3 regions of the Pelatocladus sp. genome follow, and region 2 is predicted to be linked to each of the others. Evidence: predicted binding sites of a transcription regulator. Region 2 holds the regulator's gene; each other region holds the start of a gene.
What was found. The regulator HrcA, encoded in region 2, represses chaperone genes, less so after heat shock. The targets are predictions, from matches to a motif close to TTAGCACTCNNGANTCNNGAGTGCTAA.
Positions count from the first base shown of each region.

Region 1: a site for HrcA is predicted at 1,199-1,225, ahead of groL (chaperonin GroEL). Genes of this name have one in related genera too.
Region 3: a site for HrcA is predicted at 1,299-1,325, ahead of groES (co-chaperone GroES). Genes of this name have one in related genera too.

Region 1 is NZ_JCACKS010000217.1:39,915-42,191, reverse strand. Features, by position in the region: gene groL (chaperonin GroEL) at 1-1,154, opposite strand, end outside; gene AC5JMK_RS19490 (MraY family glycosyltransferase) at 1,535-2,277, shown strand, end outside.
Region 2 is NZ_JCACKS010000026.1:3,717-5,993, reverse strand. Features, by position in the region: gene AC5JMK_RS02855 (DUF2834 domain-containing protein) at 1-370, opposite strand, end outside; gene hrcA (heat-inducible transcriptional repressor HrcA) at 367-1,458, opposite strand; gene AC5JMK_RS02845 (rhodanese-like domain-containing protein) at 1,999-2,277, opposite strand, start outside.
Region 3 is NZ_JCACKS010000237.1:30,524-32,800, forward strand. Features, by position in the region: gene AC5JMK_RS23475 (response regulator transcription factor) at 1-261, opposite strand, end outside; gene AC5JMK_RS23480 ((2Fe-2S) ferredoxin domain-containing protein) at 544-1,065, opposite strand; gene groES (co-chaperone GroES) at 1,342-1,653, shown strand; gene groL (chaperonin GroEL) at 1,758-2,277, shown strand, end outside.

The sequences.
Region 1 (2,277 bases), on a different contig from region 2:
GTTTCTGTGGCTGCACCAACTTTAATTACAGCCACACCACCAGCCAGCTTGGCGATGCGTTCTTGCAGTTTTTCCTTGTCATAATCCGAATCAGTTTCTTCCAACTGCTTACGAATTTGAGCAATACGCTTCTGCACGTCGCCTGAGTGTTCGCTACCAGCAACGATGGTTGTGTTGTCTTTGTCAATGGCAATTTTCTGGGCGGTTCCCAGCATTTCCAAAGAAACGATATCTAAGCTTAAACCGATTTCTTCGGAAATTAATTGTCCACCAGTGAGAATAGCAATATCTTGCAACATTGCTTTGCGGCGATCGCCAAATCCAGGTGCTTTAATAGCAGCAGCTGACAGCACACCCCGCGCCTTGTTGACTACCAAAGTTGCCAAAGCTTCACCTTCTACATCTTCAGCAATAATCAATAGGGGTTGACCCAAACGGGCAACTTTTTCTAAAACAGGTACTAAGTCTTGAATGTTGCTAATTTTTTTATCGGTGATCAGAATACGGGCATTTTCAAATTCCACCGTCATCCGCTCGTTGTCGGTGATAAAGTAGGGGGAAATGTAACCCCGGTCAATCTGCATACCCTCAACTACTTCTAATTCAGTAATTAGGGATTTAGATTCTTCCACGGTAATTACACCATCTTTGGTGACTTTTTCCATGGCTTCGGCAATCATGGCACCGATTTCTTCGTCGTTACCTGCGGAAACAGTTGCGACTTGGGCGATCGCACTTCCTTCTACTGGCTTGGCGACTGTAGCAATTTCCTTTACCAGCTTTTCAACGGTTTTTTCAATACCGTGTCTTGTTGCGACTGGATTTGCTCCAGCTGCTACGTTTTTCAAGCCTTCCCGGATCATCGTTTGTGCCAGCACCGTTGCTGTGGTTGTACCATCGCCAGCGACTTCTTTGGTTTTAGAAGCAACTTCTTGGATGAGTTTTGCACCTGTGTTTTCGAGAGGATCTTCTAGTTCAATTTCTTTTGCAACAGTGATCCCATCATTCACAATTTGGGGTGTACCAAACTTTTTTTCTAAAAGAACGTTGCGACCCTTTGGCCCCAGGGTGATTTTCACTGCATCAGCAAGAGTATTGATGCCCCTTTCTAAGGCACGTCGGGAATCTTCATCAAATGCAATAATTTTGGCCATATTTTTTAGTTTGGTTTAATTTGTGAGTTCTTCCATTAGACAATTTAGCACTCACAAGGCAAGAGTGCTAAGTCAGTCAATTTTGGATTTTAGATTTTGGATTTTAGATTGACCTCAATCCAAAATCTAAAATTGCTAGTCAACAAGCCATAAGCTGTTGAGTTTATTAATCTTTAACTAGGCTATAGGAGGATATCGGTTGATGGATGTAGGGGAATCCACCCATAAAAATCCAAATTTCCTCCTATTGCCTCAATAAATGCTACTGAAAGCAAAATAAGACACATCCATATACCCTCATATTTGTAGTGAGAAAAAAAAATGATTGTTATACACTTGATGCTGATGTTGGATACTGGCATTAATGGTGGAAGCGATAGATGAATATATACAGCTTCCTTGAGGCGCTTGGTATTGCTGAACCTAGCGGTTCCGGCTGGTTAGCAGTAGTGTTTACATTTCTCTTAGCGTGGGTTGTGACGTGGCGTTTAATTCCGGCGGTACGTAAATTTGCCTTGCGAGTTGGTTGGGCGGATCAACCCAATGCACGGCGTTTGAACCGAGAACCTTTGCCTAATGCAGGGGGTCTGGCGATCTACGCGGGAGTAATAGCGGCTTTGATCTTAGCAAGCCTGTTAAGACCAATTGAACTTCAAGGCGTACTAGCTCAGGTTTTAACCATTCTTTTGGGAGGTTCGATATTAGTCCTGGTAGGCTTTATCGACGACCAATTCGGCTTACCTCCCTCAGTTCGCCTGTTAGTACAAATTCTGACGGCGCTACTGTTAGTTGGGAATGGCATTAGCATTCAAGTTACTTTTGGTACTCCCATTGACTCGCTACTCTCAACATTGCTAACGGTGTTTTGGGTGGTAGCAATTACTAATGCCATTAATTTAATGGATGGTATGGATGGTTTGGCGGGAGGAGTTAGCTTTATTACTGCTATGAGTTTACTGGCAGTTTCAGCACAGTTTCCTAACTGGGCAGCAGCGACACTAGTTTTAGCAGCCTTAGCAGGAGCAGCACTAGGTTTTTTACGCCATAACTTTCATCCGTCGCACATCATTATGGGTGATGCCGGAGCATACTTTTTTGGCTATGTGCTAGCCGCAACTGCTAT
Region 2 (2,277 bases):
GAATTATACCCATCCAGCGAGAATCTAAAAATTTAATCAAGACATTCTTTTCGCCAGAAAACTGTAGATTTGGTTCTCTCAAAGCCAAATAGGGTAACAAAGCAAATGCGCCAACTGCAAAAGAAGCAGCAGCAAATGGCCAAGCTGGAATTTTTTGTCCTCTACCGTCAACAAACATGATTGCACTGTAGATAAGAGGCCAAATACCCATAATATTAAAAAGTGCAATCACCAAAGGATTAATTCCTTGCCATTGACCAGTAGAAAGGTTTTTAATTAACTCAAAAGTATCGGGTTGATCGGGAGGAGCAAACAAGAAAGCATAAGCAATCAATCCTAACCAAACCAATCCAAAGGTAATTTTTCTCATGAGGGATTTAGATCACTGAAAGCTTCTGATAAATACTCAGCAGCAGCAGCAACTAGTGCGATCGCTCCTTCGTAATCTAGGCGTGTTGGTCCCAAAACTCCCACACTACCTACCTGTGCTGAACCACGACGATAGGTGGAAGAAATTAAACTACAATTACGAATTGTTTCCAGAGGATTTTCTGCACCAATCCTGACTGTTACTCGTGGTTTACCCACTTCCTCAGTCTCATTTTCCTCAAATATTAATCGCCACAGTTGCTCTTGTTCTTCCTCCAATAGTTGGATGATAGTTTGTACCTGTTGTAGTTGCGAAAATTCTGGTTGTCGTAAAACTTCAGCCATTCCACGCACCATTATTTGTGTCACCCCTGGCGTCAAGCTGCGACGACTAAATTCTGCTAAGGAATTTTTTAAGTATTCACCATAATGTTGAAATTCTCGATCTAAATCACTCCAATTCAGGTTAGCTACCTCTAACAAGCTGCGTCCTCGTAATTGGCTATTTAAAAAATTAGAAACAATTTGCAATTCCCGATCTATTAGTTCTGGATCAGATTGTGTGTCTTTATCTTTTGGTGGCAAATCTAATAATGCTGAATGTGTCTCATAACTATCTGTGACTACAATCAACATTACTTGTCCGACTTCAATTTGCACCAATTGCAAATGACGCAACAGCGCGCTAACATTTTGTGGCAAAGTAATCAAACTGATGCAGCCACTCAAGGTTGCTAAAATTTGGGCTGCACCTTGCAATAGATTTTCTAGACCTCTGTCTTCCCAATTCAGGCGCGTTTGTAGTGTTTCTTCTACTTTTCTAGCTAAAGTATCAGATGGTGTGATCAACTGATCAACATAAATCCGATAGCCAGAGTCAGAAGGTACTCGCCCAGCAGAAGTATGGGGTTGATAAAGTAGCCCAGCTTTTTCTAACACACCCATGGCGTTACGAATTGTTGCTGAACTCACACCCAAATTGTATTCTTCTAGCAGAGCTTTGGAACCAACAGGCTCTGCTGTAGCGATGTAATGACGTACTGTAGCCCAAAGAATGTGCTGTTGACGATTGGTTAACTGGACTTCCATACCTATAAGTTTACCAAAGCAAAATTTTAATTAGTTTTTGAAAAACAAAAATTTCTTAAGTTGGGAAGCAAAAAACATTATTATTAGTTAAGCAAAATAGTAAATTATTGAAGTATCTAAAAATACGTTTATCTGTTAACTGTTAACTATTAACTGTTTCATTATTGAGTATAAGTCCTCACAAATTGATATTTAATACGTTGGTGGCGCTTATCGGGAGCATCCCAAATGTTCAAAAAACCCGCCCGCGATTGAAATCGCAGTCTCATTTGCATTGTCCCCAAAAAAACGGGCAGGCTTATAAACCCCTTTATTAATCAATGGGCCATGCGGAATATCCAAAGAAGCCTGCCCGTTTTTTCTAAGTGGAAGACCCTCATAGCTCAAGTCTGCTTAAAGCAGACTAATCGATTTATTTGTTGAGTCGTCTTTAGTATATTGAAAAAATTGGGATGCTCCCGCGCTTATCTGAGGTCAAACATGCGCCTAATGACTATTGAGTTGAGAATAGCAAAATAACTCGACCATCTTCATTATCTGTTAATACAGAGGAATTGAAGGGTCAACTAACATTGAGTAAGCATCAATACCACCAGAAATATTTTTCACATTTGTAAATCCCTGATTCACTAGCCACTGACACATCTGAGCAGAACGAATGCCATGATGACAAAGTACCAGAGTTTCAGCATGTGGATCTAAGCGGGTATGGATTTCGTTTTCCCAAACAGCAAATTCACTGAGAGGAAAGTTAACAAAACCCTCAATGTGAGCGATCGCGACTTCTTGGGGTTCACGCACGTCCACAAGCTGAAGATT
Region 3 (2,277 bases), on a different contig from region 2:
TTGTCGGACTTGTTCAACAAAGGTATATCCGTCCATTTCGGGCATCATCACGTCGCAGATGATCATATCTGGAACATCCTGCTCTAAAATTTCCAAAGCTTCTCGACCATTTTCTGCGGTGATGACTTCATATCCCCGGAATTCCAAGTAGTCCTTCACCAGCAAGATGAGGTTAGGGTCATCATCAATGAGTAGAAGTCGTTTGTAATCTTTCATGCTGGGTTCTTTCATAGCAGTGGCACTTGTCGCGCGTAGATCCATAGGGGCCTTGTATAGCGATCCTTTTTGGTGGATGATTGTGATGTTGTGCTTTTTCCTACTTAACTTGCCTTTGTTGAGTAAATATCTCAAAATAGAAACTTACTTTCCTTGAAACTACTTCATCATCAATGGCAAAAGTCCAGTAAGGATACGTAGAGCAGTAGTATTTATAATGCGTTATTATATATCGGTTTTAAAGGAGCGGACAAAAAAACTTCAATAGAATAATAATCCTCATAGATTATCAAACTTCACTCGTTCCAAGATGCTCCTAGTAAACACTTAACCCGCACTTTTGTAACTGACCGCTTCACTATATCCCTTAGATGTTAAGCTTCGATTCAGCTTCTGTTCAGCAACTACAGAGGTTTCTGACAGAGGATGAACTAAAAAAGCATATTCTTCCACAACATTATTTCCAATTAAATGTTCCTGGATAATCCGCTCGATGACTTCCGGGGTTGCTTGGCGATACCAGACACCATCCGGGTAAACCACCATTATCGGCCCAGAGCAACAAACTCGCAAGCAATTAGCTTTGGTTCGGAACATGCAACCAGGACGATCTTGTTTAGCAACATCCAACCCCAGCTCCTTCAGCCGCTTTTTTAAGTATTCCCATGCTTCTAGACTGGCTTGCTTGGAACAACATTTAGGCAGTGTTTGATCAGCACAGATAAAAACATGTCGCTGAATCTTTGTTAGTCCTAAAGTTTCTACAGATTTATTTAGGGCTTTATTTTCAGGTGATAGAGTTGCTTTCTGTATTTTATGGCTGAACTGGATCACTATCTTGTTACCCATCTCACGCTTTCTGATTTCTGTTCTATAACAAATTCCAAGCTTTGCAAATAAAGTTGACTATATATAACTATTCGTTACTTGAATTGGGGATTGGGGATTAGGGATTGGGGATTGGGGATTGGAATAAATTCTCCCTTGTCCTCCTTGTCCTCTTGTCCCCGATCCCCAATCCTCAAAAGTTCGGGAACCCGTACAACCTGAAATATTGCCATTGCATACAGTCGTTCGCTAAATTAGCACTCAGGAGTTGAGAGTGCTAACTCTGGAGAAATTCGTATGGCAGCTGTATCTCTAAGCGTTTCTACTGTAAAACCTTTGGGCGATCGCGTATTTGTAAAAGTGAGCGCCTCTGAAGAAAAGACCGCCGGTGGTCTGTATTTACCCGACACCGCCAAAGAAAAACCCCAAGTTGGGGAAGTTGTTGCGGTTGGTGACGGCAAAATTAAAGATGATGGTTCTCGTCAAGCATTGGATGTGAAAGTAGGGGATAAAGTTCTCTACTCCAAATATGCTGGGACTGATATCAAACTAGGAACCGACGAATACGTACTACTTTCTGAAAAAGACATTTTAGCAATTGTTTCTTAGTGATTGGTCATTGGTCATTGGTCATTGGTTGATTACAAATGACAAATGGCAACAGACAGAAGACAAATGACAAACAACGAATGACAAAGGACTACTAGGAAATTATGGCAAAGCGCATTATCTACAACGAAAACGCTCGTCGCGCCCTAGAAAGGGGTATGGATATCCTGGCTGAGGCTGTGGCTGTCACCCTCGGTCCCAAAGGTCGTAACGTAGTACTAGAGAAAAAATTTGGCGCACCCCAAATCATTAATGATGGTGTGACCATTGCTAAAGAAATTGAATTAGAAGACCACGTAGAAAACACTGGCGTTTCTTTGATTCGCCAAGCTGCTTCTAAAACTAACGATGCTGCTGGTGATGGAACCACCACTGCTACCGTTTTAGCCCACGCAATGGTTAAGGAAGGCTTGCGTAACGTAGCAGCTGGTGCAAATGCCATTCTGTTGAAGCGTGGTATTGATAAAGCTATCAACTTCTTGGTAGAAAAAATTAAAGAACACGCTCGTCCTGTTGAAGATTCCAAGGCGATCGCTCAAGTTGGTGCAATCTCTGCTGGTAACGACGAAGAAGTCGGTCAGATGATTGCCGAAGCTATGGACAAAGTTGGTAAGGAAGGCGTAA